DNA from 4 places in the Exiguobacterium sp. GL_137 genome. Region 1 is predicted to be linked to each of the others. Evidence: riboswitches for the same ligand, from Rfam matches in the RefSeq annotation. Region 1 holds a riboswitch; each other region holds the start of a gene.
What was found. A riboswitch is a leader RNA that binds a small molecule or an ion and turns the genes downstream of it on or off. The one in region 1 is predicted to bind S-adenosylmethionine.
Positions count from the first base shown of each region.

Region 2: linked by a shared signal. The riboswitch ahead of AC3IRK_RS12220 (methionine ABC transporter ATP-binding protein) and the one ahead of AC3IRK_RS15415 (amino acid permease) in region 1 are both predicted to bind S-adenosylmethionine.
Region 3: linked by a shared signal. The riboswitch ahead of AC3IRK_RS13195 (methionine ABC transporter ATP-binding protein) and the one ahead of AC3IRK_RS15415 (amino acid permease) in region 1 are both predicted to bind S-adenosylmethionine.
Region 4: linked by a shared signal. The riboswitch ahead of metK (methionine adenosyltransferase) and the one ahead of AC3IRK_RS15415 (amino acid permease) in region 1 are both predicted to bind S-adenosylmethionine.

Region 1 covers NZ_CM174406.1:2,963,900-2,968,724, forward strand. The annotation lists gene AC3IRK_RS15405 (MarR family winged helix-turn-helix transcriptional regulator) at 1-218, shown strand, start outside; gene mmuM (homocysteine S-methyltransferase) at 308-1,240, opposite strand; gene AC3IRK_RS15415 (amino acid permease) at 1,215-2,615, opposite strand; SAM riboswitch class I at 2,700-2,801, opposite strand; gene AC3IRK_RS15420 (polysaccharide pyruvyl transferase family protein) at 2,911-4,329, opposite strand; gene AC3IRK_RS15425 (ketopantoate reductase family protein) at 4,529-4,825, opposite strand, start outside.
Region 2 covers NZ_CM174406.1:2,328,044-2,332,868, reverse strand. The annotation lists gene AC3IRK_RS12235 (S-ribosylhomocysteine lyase) at 1-66, shown strand, start outside; gene AC3IRK_RS12230 (PLP-dependent cysteine synthase family protein) at 63-986, shown strand; gene AC3IRK_RS12225 (bifunctional cystathionine gamma-lyase/homocysteine desulfhydrase) at 979-2,145, shown strand; SAM riboswitch class I at 2,205-2,310, shown strand; gene AC3IRK_RS12220 (methionine ABC transporter ATP-binding protein) at 2,391-3,413, shown strand; gene AC3IRK_RS12215 (methionine ABC transporter permease) at 3,410-4,075, shown strand; gene AC3IRK_RS12210 (MetQ/NlpA family ABC transporter substrate-binding protein) at 4,109-4,825, shown strand, end outside.
Region 3 covers NZ_CM174406.1:2,520,322-2,525,146, forward strand. The annotation lists gene AC3IRK_RS13185 (alpha-glucosidase) at 1-1,509, opposite strand, end outside; gene AC3IRK_RS13190 (aminotransferase class I/II-fold pyridoxal phosphate-dependent enzyme) at 1,673-2,860, shown strand; SAM riboswitch class I at 2,923-3,026, shown strand; gene AC3IRK_RS13195 (methionine ABC transporter ATP-binding protein) at 3,110-4,123, shown strand; gene AC3IRK_RS13200 (methionine ABC transporter permease) at 4,113-4,778, shown strand; gene AC3IRK_RS13205 (MetQ/NlpA family ABC transporter substrate-binding protein) at 4,813-4,825, shown strand, end outside.
Region 4 covers NZ_CM174406.1:2,273,731-2,278,555, reverse strand. The annotation lists gene AC3IRK_RS11945 (EAL and HDOD domain-containing protein) at 1-243, shown strand, start outside; gene pckA (phosphoenolpyruvate carboxykinase (ATP)) at 301-1,869, opposite strand; SAM riboswitch class I at 2,102-2,228, shown strand; gene metK (methionine adenosyltransferase) at 2,356-3,564, shown strand; gene AC3IRK_RS11930 (GNAT family N-acetyltransferase) at 3,702-4,187, shown strand; gene AC3IRK_RS11925 (alpha/beta fold hydrolase) at 4,271-4,825, shown strand, end outside.

The DNA.
Region 1 (4,825 bases):
CGCTCGATCAGAAAAAATTAGTCGAAAAAATAAAAGACCCAACAGACGGCCGGGCCTTCTTTTACAACATCACAGATTACGGTCAACAAGAGCTCGAAATTTACCGGACAGCCCGTTTAACGAGCATCGAACGGTTATTACATGACTGGCCGGATGAAGATGCCGAATCGTTCGGTCGGTTGCTGAAACAGTTCAACCAAGCGTTACGGGAACGGTGAGTTTCTGAAAATACGAAATATCAGTCTAAAAAGAGGACGGATGCAAAATTCCGCTCTCTTTTTTTGTCCTTATTAGACATGACTTCCGGTTAACCGATTGTCACCTTCTGTTGAATCCGCTCAATCTGCTCGGGTGTCGTACGGCAACATCCGCCGATCAACCGGGCACCTGCGGCATACCATTCCGGAGCAATGTCTTCGAAAGCCGTACACACTGCTTCACCGGACCAGGTCTTACTGACCGGATCATACTGCTCACCGGAATTCGGATAGACGATAATCGGTACATCGGTCAGTTGTTTTAATGTCGTGATGAACTCTGTCGCAATCGATGCCGGAAAACAGTTCGCGCCGATTGCCGCCAGTTGCGGGTGCTCCCCTAATGCCTTGATACACTCACTCAACGATGTTCCTTCACTGATGTGTGTTGCGTCACGCAGGGAAAAGGCAAGCCAGGCCGACTGATCCGGAAATTCTTCGAGCAGCCGGAACAGCACTTCGGCTTCCTGCAAGGAGGGAATCGTCTCAAATGCCAACACGTCCGCACCTGCCGCGATTAACGCTTCCAGACGAGGACGGTGGAAAGCTTCAAGTTGCGCATCGTCGACTCCGTAATGACCGATGTATTCGGATCCGTCCGAAAGATAGGCACCGTAAGGACCAATCGATCCCGCAATCAAAGCGTGATCCGCTGCCGGTCCGGTTTCCGCACGCGCCTGCTGTGCCAGATAGACCGTTTGTTTCATCAGTTCAATCGCTTCCTCTTCTTTAATCCCCCGGCTGCTGAAGCCGGCGACACTCGCTTGGTAGCTGGACGTGATGGCACAATCCGCCCCGATTTTAAAATAATCCGCATGGACGCGGTGAATCTGTTCCGGTTCTTCAAGCAGTACACGGGCCGACCAAAGCGGATCATCGAGATTTCTCCCATGGCGTTCAAGTTCCGTCGCCAGTGCTCCGTCCAATAAAATATAGGGTTTTTCTTTTAACAGTCGTTCAACTGGATTGTTGTTCTTTGACATCTTCCACACTCCGTTTCCATGATGTTTTTGTCAGATGATGAACGATGTAACAGACCGCGATAAACGGAACCCCGAAATAGAGGGCGACCCGTTGCGTCGGATCAAAGGCGATTCCGATCAATGAAGCCAAACACATTAAAAACGACAGAATCGGTACAAACGGATACCAGGGCGTCCGGTAAACCAAATCGTTTAGATCATGCCCCTCTTGCAGATAGCGCTTGCGGAACATGAACTGTGAGGCGCTGATACTCATCCAGACAACGACGACTGCCAGTCCCGAGATCGAGACAAGCGCAATGTAGACGGAACCCGGTGCATAGACGCTGGAGAACAGGGCAAGCAGACCACCGAGCATACTGAAGAGAACGGCACGTATCGGCACTCCGCTCGCATTTAATTTAGAAAAGTACGGCGTAATCATCCGTTGATCGGATAAAGACCAGAGCATCCGTGATGCGGCGTACAGACCCGAGTTCGCTGCTGACAAAATCGCGGTCAGGATGACGAAGTTCATGATGTCTGCTGCAAACGGAAGACCGATCCGTTCAAACACAGCAACGAATGGACTTTCAAGCACTCCTTTTGAATCATTTGGTAACAGAATCGCAAGAACAATGATCGTCCCGACAAAAAATAAGACGAGCCGGAAGACTGTTGTTCGAATGGCGAGAGGAACCGTCCGTTTCGGATCGACCGCCTCACCTGCTGCAATCCCGATTAACTCTGTTCCGGAATAGGCAAAGTTAACGGCAAGCATCGTCATCAAGATCGCGAACGCTCCGTTCGGAAACAGGCCCCCCTCCGTCAACGGAGCGAGAAGCGGTGCTTGTGAGCCGTCCGCGAGGGGCAAGAATCCGACGATTGCTGCTGTTCCTAAGACGATGAACACTAAAATCGTCAGCACCTTGACGGCAGAAAACCAAAATTCAACTTCCGCGAACAAGCGGACCGTCAAGACATTGATGCCTAAAATCATGACGACGAATAAAGCACTGAACAGCCAGACCGGAACATCCGGAAACCAGCGTTGCATCAATAAACCGGCTGCCGTAAATTCCGAACCGAGCGCGACCGTCCAAGTCAGCCAGTAAAGCCAGGCGACGGTATAGCCTGTTCCGGATCCAATATATTTCGTCGCGTAGCTGTGAAAGGCACCCGTCTCCGGCATATGTACCGCCAGCTCCCCTAGACAAAGCATTACCAGATAAACCGCCAGCGCTCCGACCAGGTAAGATAAAATCGTGCCGACCCGACCGGCCTGCTCGAGCGTATAGCCTGTACTTAAAAATAATCCGGTCCCGATGACACCTCCGAGTGACAACATGACGATATGCCGGGATTCCATTTTCCGCCGAAACGTTCCTTCTTTCATTGCTCCTCCACACTCCTCTTTTTCTCGTTAAACTAAAAAAAAACGCACCCACATGCATGGGTGCGTCGGTCGACAATCAAAGGAAGCTTATCGATCGGGTACAACACCCGCAGGAATTAGCACAGTATCTTTCGACCTGTTGCTGAGGCTTCAAAGGGCCAGTCCCTCCACCTCTCTGGATAAGAATGTAATTTTTCATAACAGTACCAACCCTGTTTTGAATTGTCAACACAATTCAGAATTTATCATGTAAAAAAAAACGCCTTACACCAAAACGGTATAAGACGTCTGTCGCTTATTTCTTCGCAAACAAATCAGCTGTCTTCAATGCCATGCGAACCGCTTTCCGGTTCAATGTGCCTTGTTGATGCTTCATTTCTTTTGTTTGACTGTTCAACTTGCCTTGAAGTGATTTGATTTTCTTATCTTTTTCAGCCATTTTCGCTTTATCGCGTTTTTGAGCTGCCACGATTTTTTGTTCTTCTGCTGGGAAGTATGATTCAAAACGTGAAACAGCTTCTTCGATACTGATTCCTGTGATCGGTTTAACGACCGGAAGCAACTCTGCTTTGGCCATTTCACGATCAAACGGAACGTTCTCCGGATAGTTCGTTTCTTTGTAGATGTGTTCTAGATCATTTGTATTCAGGAATTCCACGAAGTTATCAAAGTTACGTGCTTGAACACGTGTCGGACTCTGGAAGTCAGCCGACTCAATCACATCCGACAAGCGTGTGCTGTCTGTGATGTCATTTGCCCAAATGTGTGTCAATTGGTGATAATCCGTTAATTCGCGCATCCGTGCATCTTTCGGAATCAGAATACTTGGCGTTCCGGCAAGTGTTGCCGTGATGTTACCGTGAAGACGTGCTCCGAAGCTGAAGTCAGCTTCTTTCAAGAAGTCGATCCATGTCTGCGCGTTTAAGAAGAAGCGGACACGGTCGTTCATGTAAGTCGGATCCGACATCTTGACCGGATAGTTCGTGACGGATAAGTCAGCAATCGGATGTGTTCCTGTGTACGTCAAACGCAACTCTTTCATCCATTGCGGGATGAAGTAGTGGTTCGGGTACTCTTCCATTCCGCGTGTGATGAAGTTAAGGACGTTTTGCGGTGCAAGACGTGACGAGTTGACACCGATCATTGAATCTTTTGTGATATTCGTTTCACGAATTTTCAAATCACGACCAAACGCATACATCGATGGGCAACCGATGACTTTGTGATCGATTCCTTCGCGGAAACCAAGACGCGTCAAATATTTTGATGTGATTTCGCCGCGAAGTCCAAGCATGCTTGAGCGCTCAAGAACTGCGCTGACAAACGCTTTAACGTCTTCATCAAATGAGAAACCGTCGTTTAAATTCGCTTCAAACGGTGCGCGTAAACCGACACCGATGACGACGACCGGAATCTTTAGTTTTTTAATCAATTTTGTATATTTACGAAGTGTCGGGACGAATTCTTTACGGAATGCATCAGCGAGTGGAATGACATATAAATCGAAGTTCGCATTGATTTCATCTGCACGCTCTTCTTCATAGTAGTAGTAATCCGGTGTGATCGTCGTGCCCTCTGTCATCAAGGTGCGGAAAATACTGTATTGATAAATCAGGTTTCCGACGTTCCCTCCGATTGAGTTATGCTTCATCAAATATTCTGCGTCGAACTGTTCAAACGGTGTCATACCCGCACGGATAATAATACGTTTCATGTAAAATAATTCCCCTCTCACTTCTGTTTTCATTTAAAAAATATAAAATATATTTTGCTTTTTTAACCATCTTGTCTTTTCAAGGATAGTTGAATGCAATTCAGCAAGTCAACGAATAGCTGAAAATTACACATTATTGTGGATTATGAAAAATATAGGCTCAATATAACCTAACAAACTTTCCCTATATAACAATTAGTTAAACATCTTTTCTCGACATACGATAAATTTCGAGATTTGCATAAATCGCCGGCAACATCACTTGCGTCGCTTCATCTTTCGAAAGAAGTGTGCCGAACAAATGAGCTGACTCGACTTCATTACCTTTCTCCATGTCACGTTGTAAGGACGACTTCATCGTTTCATCCATTTGTGCGATCTGTTGCTGTTGGATCTGTTCAATCCCATCACTGAACACAGCACCTTGGCGTTCCATCGCTTCTTTGGCTTCCGTTGCCAGGCGGCGGATCATCATCATTCCTTCTTCCTGCGAACG
Region 2 (4,825 bases), 640 kb from region 1:
GGAGCGAAGCACTATGCCGAGAAAATGCTTGCCGGTCGTGATGAATGGGACATCGTCTTCGGATGATCGCGAAATCAGTCCGCGACCTCGTCGGAAATACGCCGCTCTACGAGATTACTTCATTCGATTTGCCTGCTGGTACGCGGATTTTGGCGAAGCTCGAATGGATGAACCCTGGGGGCAGCGTCAAAGACCGCCTGGGCATTCAACTCGTTGATGCCGCGATCGAACAGGGATATGTGACACCAGGTGGAACGATCATCGAACCGACTGCCGGCAACACCGGCATCGGTTTAGCGCTCGCCGCCAAAAAGTATGATTTACAGGTCATCTGTGTCGTTCCGGAAAAGTTCAGCCAGGAGAAACAGACGTTGATGCGGGCACTCGGCGCGACTGTCGTCAACACACCGACTGAGCTCGATATGCAGGGCGCGATCGATAAAGCCAAAGAACTCGGACAAACGATTCCGAACAGCTATGTTCCGCTTCAATTCGAAAACGAAGAAAATCCGGTCACGTATCAGCGGACACTTGGTCCTGAGCTGATGGCGGAACTGGATCAGATTGATTGGTTCGTTGCCGGATGCGGGTCAGGCGGAACGTTTGCCGGAACAGCGGCCTATTTAAAAGAACGTCTCGGGACGAAAGGTGCAATCGTCGAACCGGAAGGCTCGGTCCTCAACGGGGGACCAGCCGGACCGCATAAGACGGAAGGTATCGGGACGGCCAAATGGCCAAGCCTCGTCTCGCGTGACTTAGTAGATGAAATTCATACGGTTTCGGATCATGATGCCTTCACGAAAGTCCATGAATTGGCGGCTCGTGAAGGATTGCTCGTCGGCAGTTCAGCCGGTGCAGCACTCGTAGCAGCACTTGATCTGGCACATCGTTTTCCCGGCAGTACCATCGTCACCGTCTTCGCCGACAGTGCCGAGCGGTATTTAAGCCAACAAATCTTTGAAAAGGTGGACGAGACACATGCGTAAAAAGACAGCATTGATTCATGGAGGAACAGGCGTCGATCGAGCAACTGGTGCCGTTACACCTCCGATTTATCAGACAAGTACGTACAAACAAGAGAAAATCGGTCAACTAAAAGAAGGCTACGAATATTCACGGACAGCAAACCCGACACGGACGAGCATCGAACGATTGATCGCCGATCTTGAAGGCGGCGCACGTGGTTTTGCCTTTGGATCAGGAATGGCAGCGATTCATGCCGTATTCAACCTGCTTGAGTCAGGCGACCATATTGTCATGACGGATGACGTCTACGGCGGAACGTTCCGTTTGATGCAACGTGTCTTACCAAAGTTCAACATCCAAGTGACATTCGTCGATACGACGGATCTTGCTGCAACGGAAGCTGCGGTTCAAGACAACACGAAGATGCTGTACGTCGAAACACCAACGAACCCGTTGTTGAAAGTGACGGATATCGCAGCTGTTTCTGAGATCGCAAAACGCAACAACCTGAAACTTGTCGTCGACAACACGTTTGCGACACCATACCTGCAGCAACCACTCGCACTCGGCGCAGACATCGTCTTGCACAGTGCGACAAAATACATCGGCGGTCATTCGGACGTCGTCGCCGGACTCGTCGTCGTCAACAGCGACGAGCTCGGAGAAGATCTTCATTTCATCCAAAACTCGACCGGCGGTATTCTTGGACCGCAGGACAGCTTCTTGCTCGTCCGTGGTTTACGGACGCTTGGTATCCGGATGGATGCAATCGAAGAAACGTCACACGATCTCGTTCAGTTCTTACAGGAACAGGATGTCGTCTCAAACATCTTTTATCCGGGACTGGCATCACATCCGGGTCACGCGACACAACAAAAACAAGCGACCGGTTTCGGCGGCATGATCAGCTTTGATGTCGGTTCAGCAGAAAATGCGGAGAAACTCGTCGAAGCGACACATTTCTTCACACTGGCTGAAAGTCTTGGTGCGGTCGAAAGTCTGATTTCTGTCCCGGCACGGATGACACATGCGTCGATTCCGGCAGAGCGCCGTGCAGAACTCGGGATCACGAACGGTCTCGTTCGGATTTCCGTAGGTCTTGAGGACGCGGAAGACTTGAAAGAAGATTTGGCACGTGCTTTCAGCCTGCTTCAACCGGTTTCAGAAAAAACTGTTTGACAAGCAAAATAACCCCTGCTAATATTCAGATTATATTAAAAATAACTAAATACCGATAACTCTTATCGAGAGTGGTGGAGGGACTGGCCCGATGAAACCCGGCAACCGCGGAATTTATTCCGAAGTGGTGCTAATTCCAGCAGACGAATGTCTGCAAGATGAGAGCAAATGGTTTTGTGTACTGAAAAAGTGCGCGCGTTTGCTCTAAAACGTGCGCACTTTTTTTATATTTAGGAGGGACCGTATTGATTCGCTTACAGGATGTAGGAAAGATTTATCGTTCGAAGCGCGGATCGGTTGAAGCCGTCGTCAATGTCGACTTGTCAATCGAGCGCGGTGAAATTTTTGGAATAATCGGTTATTCAGGGGCAGGGAAATCAACACTGATTCGTTTGCTGAACATGCTGGAGGCACCGACGAGCGGCTCGATTCAAATCGACGGTGTCGAAATGACGACGCTCAAACCAAAAGAATTACGTGGCGTCCGCAAAAACGTCTCAATGGTATTCCAGCACTTTAATCTGCTTTGGTCACGGACAGTCGAAGAAAACATCATGTTCCCGCTTGAGCTCGGCGGTTATCCGAAAGCCCGCCGTAAAGAACGGGTCGCCGAACTGATTCAACTCGTCGGACTCGACGGACGCGAAGGTGCTTACCCGTCGCAACTGTCAGGTGGACAAAAACAACGGGTCGGGATTGCCCGGGCACTGGCATCCAACCCGGATGTCTTACTCTGTGACGAAGCGACCAGTGCGCTGGATCCGAAAACGACGGACTCGATCCTCGAGTTGCTTGTCGACATCAACAAAAAATTAAAACTGACAATCGTCTTGATCACACATGAGATGCACGTCATTCAGAAAATCTGTCACCGGGTTGCCGTCATGGAAGCCGGGAAAATCGTCGAACAGGGACCGGTCGCAGAAGTGTTCCGTCACCCGAAACAGGCGATGACAAAAGAGTTCGTCAAACAATTGACGTCACCATCTGAAAACGAATTGACGTTTGCGAAATTACGCGAACGCTACCCGACCGGAAAAATCGTCCAGCTGACGTTCGTCGGTTCGACGGCGGAAAGTCCGATCCTGGCCGAAGTCATGAAAGACTCGAACTTATTATTCAATATCATCGGCGGAAACGTCGGACAGACGCAGGACGGGGCACTCGGAACGCTGTTCATTCAGCTGCTCGGGTCGGAACAGGAAGCACAAGCGGTCATCGCCAAACTTCAAGCGAGTGACGTTGAAGTGGAGGTGGATCACCGATGAGTACATTTTTTACAGATGTGGATTGGGATATGGTTTGGGAAGCAACCCGCAGTACCGTCTATATGACGGCTGTTGCAGGACTCGCGACGTTCGTCCTCGGACTGGCGATCGGTCTGTTGTTATATGCGACAAACGAAGATCTGTTGTTTAAGAACCGGGCACTGTATTCCGTGCTCAGCTTTTTAGTCAATATCTTCCGCTCAATCCCGTTTATTATCCTATTGATCCTGTTGATTCCGATTACGAAAATCATCGTCGGATCATTCTTAGGACCAACGGCTGCGCTACCTGCGTTAATTCTAGGTGCAGCACCGTTTTACGGCCGGATGGTCGAACTGGCTCTTCGTGAAGTCGATAAGGGTGTCATCGAGGCAGCCGAATCGATGGGCGCAACGAAGTTCCAAATCATCTATAAAGTCCTGATTCCGGAAGCTCTTCCGGCAATCGTATCCGGGATCACCGTCACACTCGTCGCACTCGTCGGTTACACGGCAATGGCCGGGTTAGCCGGTGGTGGTGGACTGGGCGATATGGCCTTCATCGAAGGATTCCAGCGCTCACAAAATAACATCACCGTCATCGCGACGTTGTTGATTCTCGTCATCGTCTTCATCATTCAAATTATTGGTGACCTGCTCGTCAAAGCCATCGATAAACGGTAAGACCTATTTTATTTAACTTGGGAGGAATCATTCATGAAACTTTGGAAAAAATTCGTCGGCACAGCAGCCGTATCGGTCTTAGCAATCAGCCTCGCGGCATGCGGAGAAGAATCTTCTTCGTCAGGCAGCGGTGAATCAAAAACACTCGTCATCGGGGCGTCAAACGTTCCCCACGCTGAAATTCTCGAGCACGTTCAAAAAGAATACGAAGCAAAAGGCTATAAACTCGAAATCAAGAAGTTCCAGGATTATGTTCTTCCGAACAAAGCATTGGCTGAAAAAGAAATCGATGCGAACTATTTCCAACACGTGCCGTACCTTGAGCAACAGGAAAAAGAAAACAAAGACTACAAATTTGCAAGTGCCGGCGGCGTTCACGTTGAACCACTCGGCGTTTATTCTAAAAAATACAAGTCGTTGGATGAATTGCCAAAAGGCGCAACAATCTTGACGAGCTCAAACGTCGCAGAACGAGGACGTGTCTTGACGTTCCTTCAAAACGAAGGACTGATCAAACTAAAAGACGGTAAAACAACCGATGCCCAGCTCAACGACATCGCAGAAAATCCGAAAAACATCAAGTTCAAAACAAACATCGAAGCATCACTCTTACCGCAAGCCTACAAAAACAACGAAGGCGATGCTGTCTTGATCAACACGAACTATGCGATCGATAACGGCTTAAACCCGTTGAAAGATACGATTGCACTTGAAGACGAGTCTTCACCGTACGTCAACATCATCGTCACA
Region 3 (4,825 bases), 440 kb from region 1:
AAACGTCGTCGTCACCGGTTCATCATGGACGTTCAAGACGATCCGCCAAACCACTCCGCCCAGGACCCGTTCATAGACATACAGGTACGGATCCTGAATCGCCAGATCACGATAACCTCCGTAAACCATGACCGGATGAGTCTTCCGTAAATCAATCAGTTGCCGGTAAAACACCAGCACGGAATGCGGATCCTGTTCCGCTGTTTCGACGTTGATGTCACGGTAGTTCGGATTGACCGTCATCCATGGCGTCGCTGCGGTGAATCCGGCTGCTTTGCCGGTATTCCACTGCATCGGTGTCCGTGAATTATCTCGCGCCCGCAACTGCATCGAGGACAGGACGGTTCCGGGTGATTCGCCGGCGGCAATCCGTTCGGCGTATTGATTCCGAAATGCGACGTCCTGATAAGACTCGGGATCAGAAAAACGAATGCCGGTCATGCCGATTTCTTCACCCTGATAAATGTACGGGATGCCCGGTAACGTGTGCAGCATCAAGCCCAGTAGCTTGGCACTTTCGACACGATACCGTTCGCTTCCGAACCGGGTCACCTGACGGGTGTGGTCATGGTTATTCAAAAACTGTGACGCGACTCCGCTCGGATAAAGCGCTTCGTACCAGCGCTTCTGGATTTGTTTGAAGCGCGGTAAATCCATCGTCTCCATGTCATCCGCGACTTCGAAGTGAAACAGCGTCCGCAACTCATTCCGTTCCTCACCGACATACAGTAACCCGTCTTCCGGGCCGACGAACGGAATCTCACCGACGGTAAAGAGATCGGTTCCCGCCAGTACTTCCTGGTGCATCTCCTGCAAGAATTCATGAATGCCCGGCTGGTTCCCTAAGTAGGATAAATTCAGAGGATCTGCGACATCATCATACGTCGCCCGTTTCTTGATCAGGTTGATGACATCCATCCTGAAGCCGTCGATTCCTTTCTCGGCCCACCACCGCATCATCGTATACACAGCCTGCCGGACTGCAGGATGTTCCCAGTTCAAGTCCGGTTGCTCCGATGCAAAGGAATGGAAGTAATACTGCTGGCGTGTCTCATCCCACGTCCAAGGGCTCGGCGCAAAATACGACCGCCAATTGTTCGGCGGTGTTCCTTTGACCCCGTCCCGCCAAATGTACCAATCGGCTTTCTCGTTTGTCCGACTGCTGCGGGATTCTTTAAACCACGTGTGTTGATCACTCGTATGATTGACGACCAAATCAAGAATCAGTTTCAGTCCCCGTTCATGGGCGGACGCAATCAGTTCTTCCAGATCCGACATCGTTCCCGCCTTCGGCATAATCGAGTAATAATCCGAAATGTCGTATCCGTTATCGACATCCGGTGATGTATAACAGGGATTTAACCAGATGACATCGACACCAAGGGAAGCGATGTAATCGAGTTTTTCAATTACTCCGCGTAAATCGCCCATCCCGTCTCCGTTCGAATCTTTAAAACTGCGCCAATACACTTGATAGACAACGGCTTCTTTCCACCAGGCCCGATTCATCCCATCAGCTCCTTTGTGATTCAATCGTATTCTAGTTCAGTGTATCAAAAACACGAAAGCCATCGGTTCTTTTTCCCAATTATCAGCAATTATTAAAAAACTCTTTTCTTTTTTCTGAAAATTCGTTATCCTTGACGACAATACCCAACAAGGAGGAAGACAGATGAAACATTTCGCCCCATCGATTGCGATTGATCGGTTACCCGCTCCGGTCTTCGCCGAGCTCGCCCAGCGGATCGGTGCCGTCAAGGCTGCTGGTCATGACGTCATCACGCTTGGTCAGGGAACACCGGATCAGACGACACCCGTACATATTCTGGATGCCTTGAAAGAAGCAATCAATGACGCTTCAAACCTCCAGTACCCGCCATTTCGCGGACACGATTTCCTCAAACAGGCTGTCGCGGATTTTTATCAGTCAGAGTTTGGCGTAAACATCGATCCGGCCTCTGAAGTCGCCATTTTGCTCGGCAGCAAAGCCGGTATCGTCGCTTTACCGCAAACGATCGTCAATCCCGGTGAAGGTGTCATTGTTCCTGATCCCGGATACCCGGATTACTTATCCGGCGCCGCCCTTGCCGGAGCTTACCCGATCACATTGCCGCTCCTTGCGGAAAATGCTTTTTTACCTGACTACACGTTACTTGATACGACAGATGTCGAACGGGCCCGGATGTTGTTCCTCAACTACCCGAGCAATCCGACCGGGGCGACGGCAACAGCGGAAGCCTTCGAGCAAACGGTTTCCTTCGCTGATGCGAACGACATTTGCGTCGTCCACGACCTCGCCTACGGCGGAATCAGCTTCGACGGTCCGACCCGCAGTTTCCTCCAGACGGAAGGCGCAAAAGACGTCGGAATCGAACTGTTTTCATTATCGAAACGTTTTAACATGTCCGGTTTCCGAATCGCCTTCGCCATCGGGAATCCGTCCGTCATCGCAAGTATCGAGACGTACCAGGAACACTTATACGTCAGTGCTTTCACACCGATTCAACAGGCAGCAACCGTCGCTCTTTCAAGCGATCAGACGTGTGTCCGCGAACTGAGCGCTCTGTATGAAGCGCGGCGTGATGCCTTGTTCGGCAAGTTACAGGAAATCAGTTGGGACGGACCGATCCCGGGCGGTTCGTTCTTCGTCTGGTTGCCGGTCCCGTCCGGCTACACGTCCCAAAGCTTTACCGATCACCTGCTCGACGAAGCGCATGTCGCCGTTACACCGGGACATTTCTTCGGCGAATACGGGGAAGGTTACGTCCGGATCAGCCTGATTGCTGACGCCGAACGACTCGTCGAAGCAGCTGAACGGATTGGTCAATTGAATCTGTTTCGCCAGACCGTTGCGGAATAATTCTGAAAAAACGTTTGACAAATGGGAATGATTTCCGTTACAGTAAGTCCCAACAGCATATCTACTTATCGAGAGCGACCGAGGGATTAGGCCCAACGACGTCCGGCAACCACCTTTAAGGAACGGTGCCACATCCTACAGAATGTTTCATTCTGAGAGATAAGTTACGAAATCTTACACTTCGTCGCTTTTTTCTGGTTGCTCTTAACTGGAAAAAGGCGATTTTTTTGTATAGGGAGGAAACGACAGATGATTGAATTTAAAGGGATCACTAAACGGTTCGTTCGTGACCGGACACCCATTTTTGCCTTACGTGACGTCAATTTAACGATTCAGCAAGGTGAAATCTTTGGCATCATCGGTGAATCCGGTGCCGGAAAAAGCACCCTGCTCCGTCTGATCAACGGACTGGAGACACCGACACAAGGAACGGTTAAAGTATCGGGCACTAATCTGTCCGGCCTCTCCAAAGGCAGCTTACGTGAACTGCGTTTGAACATCGGGATGATCTTTCAACACTTCCAATTGATTCAATCCCGGAACGTCGCCGATAATATCGCCTTCGCCTTAAAGGCTGCCGGCGTCAAACGGACTGACTTCCCGCAACGGATCAAAGAGCTCGTCTCCCTGGTCGGACTCGAAGGCTTCGAGACGAATTTCCCGAGTCAGCTCAGCGGCGGTCAAAAGCAACGGGTCGGGATTGCCCGCGCCCTTGCGAATAATCCGAGTGTCCTGTTATGTGACGAAGCGACGTCCGCTCTTGATCCGGTCACGACGCTGCAAATTCTCGAACTGCTGAAAGACTTGAATGAACGGCTTGGCCTGACGATCATTCTCATTACCCATGAAATCGATGTCGTCAAACAGATTTGTCACCGGGTTGCCGTCATGGCGCAAGGTGAAGTCGTTGAAGTCGCCCGTACATACGACCTGTTCAGTCAGCCGGCACATGATGTCACGAAACATTATGTCGATACGGCACTCCAGATCGAGTTACCGGAACGGATCTTGCGAACGACACCGGGAAAAATTATCCGCCTGCAATTCACAGGTGAAAAGACCGGTGAAAGTACGTTATCGGAAGCAATTAAACAGTTTGATATTTCCGTCAGCATCCTCCACGGTAAGGTCGACTATATCCAGAACGTCGCTTTCGGAGTGCTGATTGTCAGTTTGACCGGTCCGACCCTTCACGTGAACCGCTCCTTGACGTGGCTCGAAGAACAACTTCACACGCTTGAGGTGATCCAGGATGTGGCTTGAACGGATTGAAACCATGTTACCGGATCTTGCGAAAGCGTTAGCGGAAACGGCTTTGATGGTCGGAATCTCACTCGGCTTCGCCCTCATCATCGGGATTCCACTCGGGATCTTACTGTTCATCACGGACCGGGGACTATTTTTCCAAAACGTCGTCGTTCGCAGCATCTTGGACTTTTTCGTTAATATCGTCCGTTCGTTACCGTTCATCATCCTGCTCGTCGCGTTGATTCCGCTGACACAACTGTTACTCGATAATACAATTGGACCGACTGCTGCTTCCGTCAGCCTGAGTGTCGCCGCCATTCCGTTTCTCGCCCGACTGGTCGAGACATCGCTCCGTGAGATTCCACCGGGATTAATCGAAGCAGCAGAAGCCTGTGGTGCGACACCGTTTCGGATCATCATCAGTGCACTCTTACCGGAAGCCCTTCCCGGCATCATTCAAGCCGTCACTTTGACGACCATCAGTCTGATCGGATTTTCCGCCATGGCCGGTATCGTCGGTGGTGGCGGCGTCGGTGACCTGGCCATCCGCTTCGGCTATTACCGGTACGACAATGTCGTCATGATTGTGACGATCGTCGTCCTCGTTATCATTGTTCAAAGTATTCAAGGGCTCGGCAATGTTTTGGCCCGTCGTGCTGATAAGCGTTAACCAAAAATAGAGAATCGTAAGGGAGAGAATGAATATGAAAAAACGTT
Region 4 (4,825 bases), 690 kb from region 1:
ATCATTGATCAGCTTCCGATTGAACCGGCTTTGAAAAACGTCTTACAAGGTGATGATCATCCGTTTCGGGATTGCCTGCTCCTTGCGATCAGCGCAGACCGGGGAGAGTTCGAACGGTTCGAGATGCTGAGCAATCGATTCGGGATTGCGAAGCACCGCGCTTATGAATTATTAAAAGAAAGCCAAGTTTGGCTTTCTCAAAAAGAGCTTCATTTACAAGATAAGACAGATTCAATCGTCTAACATAAAAGGTTGAGCATCCGTTAAGGAGCTCAACCTTTTTGGTATCATCAATCATTTTTAAACGCGGGGACCGGCTGCTTTGATGGCATCCGTCGCACTTTCGAAACGTGCAAAGTTCTGCGTGAACTTTTGCGCGAGTGCAGTCGCTTGTTGTTCGTAAACAGATGAATCCGCCCATACCTTGACCGGATTGAGTAAATCAGTCGGAACACCGGGTACTTCAATCGGCATATGCAGACCGAAAATCGGATGTTCTTCTGTCGGGATGTCTGCGAGCAGGCCGTTGACGGCTGCATTGACCATCGTCCGTGTATACGAAAGTTTCATCCGGCTGCCGGTACCATAAGCCCCACCGGTCCAACCGGTGTTGACGAGATAAACGGTGACGCCGTGGCGATCAATCAGTTCCCCGAGCATCGTCGCATATTTTTCTGGAATCAACGGCAGGAACGGGGAACCGAAGCAGGTCGAAAACGTTGCTTCCGGTTCCGTGACACCACGCTCTGTGCCGGCAAGTTTAGATGTATAACCTGACAAGAAGTGATACATCGCTTGTTCTTTTGTCAGTTTACTGATCGGAGGCAGTACACCGTAAGCATCTGCTGTCAGGAAGACAATCGTTTTCGGATGACCGGCGCGTGACGGGATGGCGATATTCTCGATTGCTGTGATCGGGTAAGCCGCACGCGTATTTTCCGTCAGTGAGGTATCATCATAATCCGGAATCCGGGTGTCGTCGAGGACGACGTTTTCAAGAACGGTTCCGAAGCGGATGGCGTCAAAGATTTGTGGTTCTTTTTCGCGTGACAAGTTGACCGTTTTCGCATAGCAGCCACCTTCGATGTTGAAGACACCGTCATGGGACCAACCGTGTTCATCGTCGCCGATCAATTGACGGCTCTCATCTGCAGACAGTGTGGTCTTACCAGTCCCGGATAGTCCGAAGAATAACGCGACATCCCCTTCGTGTCCAACATTGGCGGAACAGTGCATCGACAACACTTCTTGTTGTGGTAAGAGATAGTTCATGACCGAGAAAATTGATTTTTTAATTTCTCCGGCGTACTCTGTACCACCGATCAAGACAATACGGTGTTCGAAAGACATCGCGATGAATGTCTCCGAGTTTGTCCCGTCGACCGCCGGATCCGCTTTAAAATGTGGTGCGTAGACGACCGTAAATGGTTCAAAGGCCGCAACCGTAGGATATTCGCGTAAGAATAGCTGTTTCGCAAACAAATTATGCCAAGCATATTCGGTTACGACGCGCACTGGAAGGGTGAAATGCGTATCGGCACCAGCAGCAGCTTCTGTGTAGTAAAGTTGATCTGCTTCGTTCATATAACGAAGAACTTTTTGTAACAGTTGCTCGAATTTGTCCGATTCCATTGGTTGATTGACATGACCCCAATCGATATGCATCTCACACGATTGATCACGGACGATGAACTTGTCTTTCGGTGAACGACCTGTAAATTTCCCCGTTTCTACAGACAAAGCACCATTTTCTGCAAGAACTCCTTCTTTGTTGCGAATCGCATGTTCGACTAGTTCAGCAACTGACAGTTGTTTGAACACATGCTCCTTCTTGAGTAGCTCTTCGATATTCAGGACCGTCATCGGCATCCTGACCCCACCTTTCCCCTACGTTGGTTTTAGCTCTACTATTAGTATGACACATTTATTATATATGACATACTAATGATAGGGCAATCATTTTCCTGCGCTGATTTCTATTTATCTGGAAACGCTTTCAGCATTAACAGTTTAACATCTCTTCCGAAATTTTTCGACTAGAAATTAAAACGTTGCTTGACAGAGTGAGCACAAGTTTATATCATGTAATTCGTAACGGATACTCTTATTCTGAGCAGGTGGAGGGAACAAGGCCCGAAGAAACCCGGCAACCGTCTTATATTAATTTCATCATTAATGTAGGAAAAGGTGCTCTCCTGAAGCGAAGTAAACACTTCGAACGATAAGAGGGTAAAGGAAGAACGCACAACCTTTCCCTGACCATTTTTGGACATGGAAAGGTTTTTTTCATTTTACCGTCCCACTCAACTAGGGGAAATGAGTACACCGTCAAATTCTTTTTTGGGAGGGTCAAACATGACAAACCTTAATCGCCGACTATTTACGTCGGAATCAGTAACTGAAGGTCACCCGGATAAAATCTGTGACCAGATTTCGGATTCAATTTTGGATGCAATTCTTGCAGCCGATCCAAACGCACGTGTTGCGGCAGAAACTTCTGTCACGACAGGACTCGTATTAGTAGCTGGAGAAATCACGACATCAACTTACGTGGATATCCCGAAAGTCGTTCGTGAAACTATTCGTGAAATCGGCTATACACGCGCTAAATACGGTTTCGATGCAGACACTTGTGCTGTATTGACATCAATCGATGAGCAGTCAGCAGACATCGCTCTCGGTGTGGACCAAGCGCTTGAAGCACGCGAAGGAAACATGTCCGATGAAGAAATCGATGCGATCGGAGCAGGAGACCAAGGTCTGATGTTCGGTTATGCAACGAAAGAAACACCGGAACTCATGCCACTTCCAATCTCGCTTTCACACAAACTGGCTCGTCGTTTGGCAGAGGTCCGCAAAACGGGGCAACTCGATTACCTCCGTCCGGATGGTAAAACGCAAGTTACGGTTGAATACAACGAGAACAATGAACCTGTTCGCGTCGATACAATCGTCATCTCGACACAACATGCAGAAGAAGTGACGCTTGAGCAAATTCAAGCTGATCTGAAAGAACATGTCATCGCACCGGTCATCCCGGCAGAGTACATCGATGCAGACACAAAATTCTTCATCAACCCGACTGGTCGTTTCGTCATCGGCGGACCACAAGGAGATGCAGGGTTGACAGGTCGTAAAATCATCGTTGATACGTATGGCGGATATGCACGTCACGGCGGTGGAGCGTTCTCTGGTAAAGATCCAACGAAAGTCGACCGTTCAGCTGCTTACGCAGCACGTTATGTCGCGAAAAACCTGGTTGCATCTGGTCTTGCGGACAAAGCAGAAGTTCAACTTGCTTACGCAATCGGTGTGGCGCACCCGGTTTCAATCGCAGTCGATACGTTCGGTACAGGAAAACTTCCTGAAGCGCAACTCGTTGAATTAATCGCAGAAAACTTTGATCTCCGTCCTGCAGGGATCATCAAGATGCTTGATCTCCGCCGTCCGATTTATCGTCAGACAGCAGCTTATGGTCACTTCGGTCGTACAGACATCGAATTACCATGGGAGCAAACAGATAAAGCCGCTACTCTTGAAGAGCAGGCAAAACGTTTCGCATAATCCTGAGTTCAGAAACTCCCTTTTAAGGGTGTTTCTGAACTTTTTTTGTTTCTCCGGAACTTTGCAGGGAAACGACTGAAATTTCTAGAAAAGGGTAAAAGAACATGAGCCTGTAAAAGGAAAAGGGGGATTTCGGTATGGAGATACGCGAAGCAGTTCCGGCTGATGCAGCACGCATTCATGATATTGCGCTCACGTCCTGGATGGACACATATGAGGAAATCTATTCAGAGCGTTCGAAAGCCCATTTCGTACAAGAAGCGTACCCGCAGGAAGAAGTGGTCCGAGCAATCCGGACAGCGGAAGAAGCACGTGGAGAATACTTCAATGTCGGACTGATCGACGGGGAAATCGTCGGTTTTATCCACGCCATCGATGTGGATGGAACGTGGGAAATCGTCCGGCTGTATGTCTTGCCGAAATACCAGCAAAACGGAATCGGACGCCGGCTGATCCGCGAACTGGAATTGCAAGGGGCGTCTCCGATTGAAGTGTATGTTGAATCCCGAAACTATAAAGCCCGTCACTTTTTGACTTCATACGGATTTAAGGAAATCAGCGAGACGACAGAGGAAGTCTTCGGACAGGTGGAACCTGTGACGCGACTACAACGTATATATTAAAGAAACGGAATCCGACTTAAGGCGGTTTGGCTGAAGTCGGATTTGTTGCATACTAAACAGATATCGAATGAAGAGGTGAGTTTGTGGTAGAACAACCAACCGGAGTGATCGTTCTTGTATATCCACTCCAATTACGTGCCCGGCCAAGTGAAGCACTGATTCGTGTCTTAGAGCACGAATATGAGGTCCTCTTGGTCGACGCACCCCGTCGTGTATCGTTTGAAGAACATCAACAGTTATTAAAAGAAGCACTACGCGAAGCCGGTAAGCGGAAATTACCGATTCATATCATTGCCTGCAGTATGGGAGCGCTTGTCGTCAACCGACTGCTTCAAGAATATGAGTTGCCGATGGCGAGCCTGACGTTTATCTCGCCGTTATTTGATTGGCACAATTCCAAGCAATTGGGAGGCGTCAAACAAGTCTTCGCGAGTGCCTTCGACCGGTTCCGTCCGGATGCTCCGCTTGGGACATTACCGTTCGGACAAAATAATGAGGATGCTGCTCGTCTCGGTGAACTGACGTACGCTGAATATCGTGAGATTGAAGAAGAAATTGTCATCCATGATGAAGAACGTAAGAAACTGCCGCGGGTCCAACTCGCTTGTTTTTATGCGCCGGACGATCAGTTTGCTGAC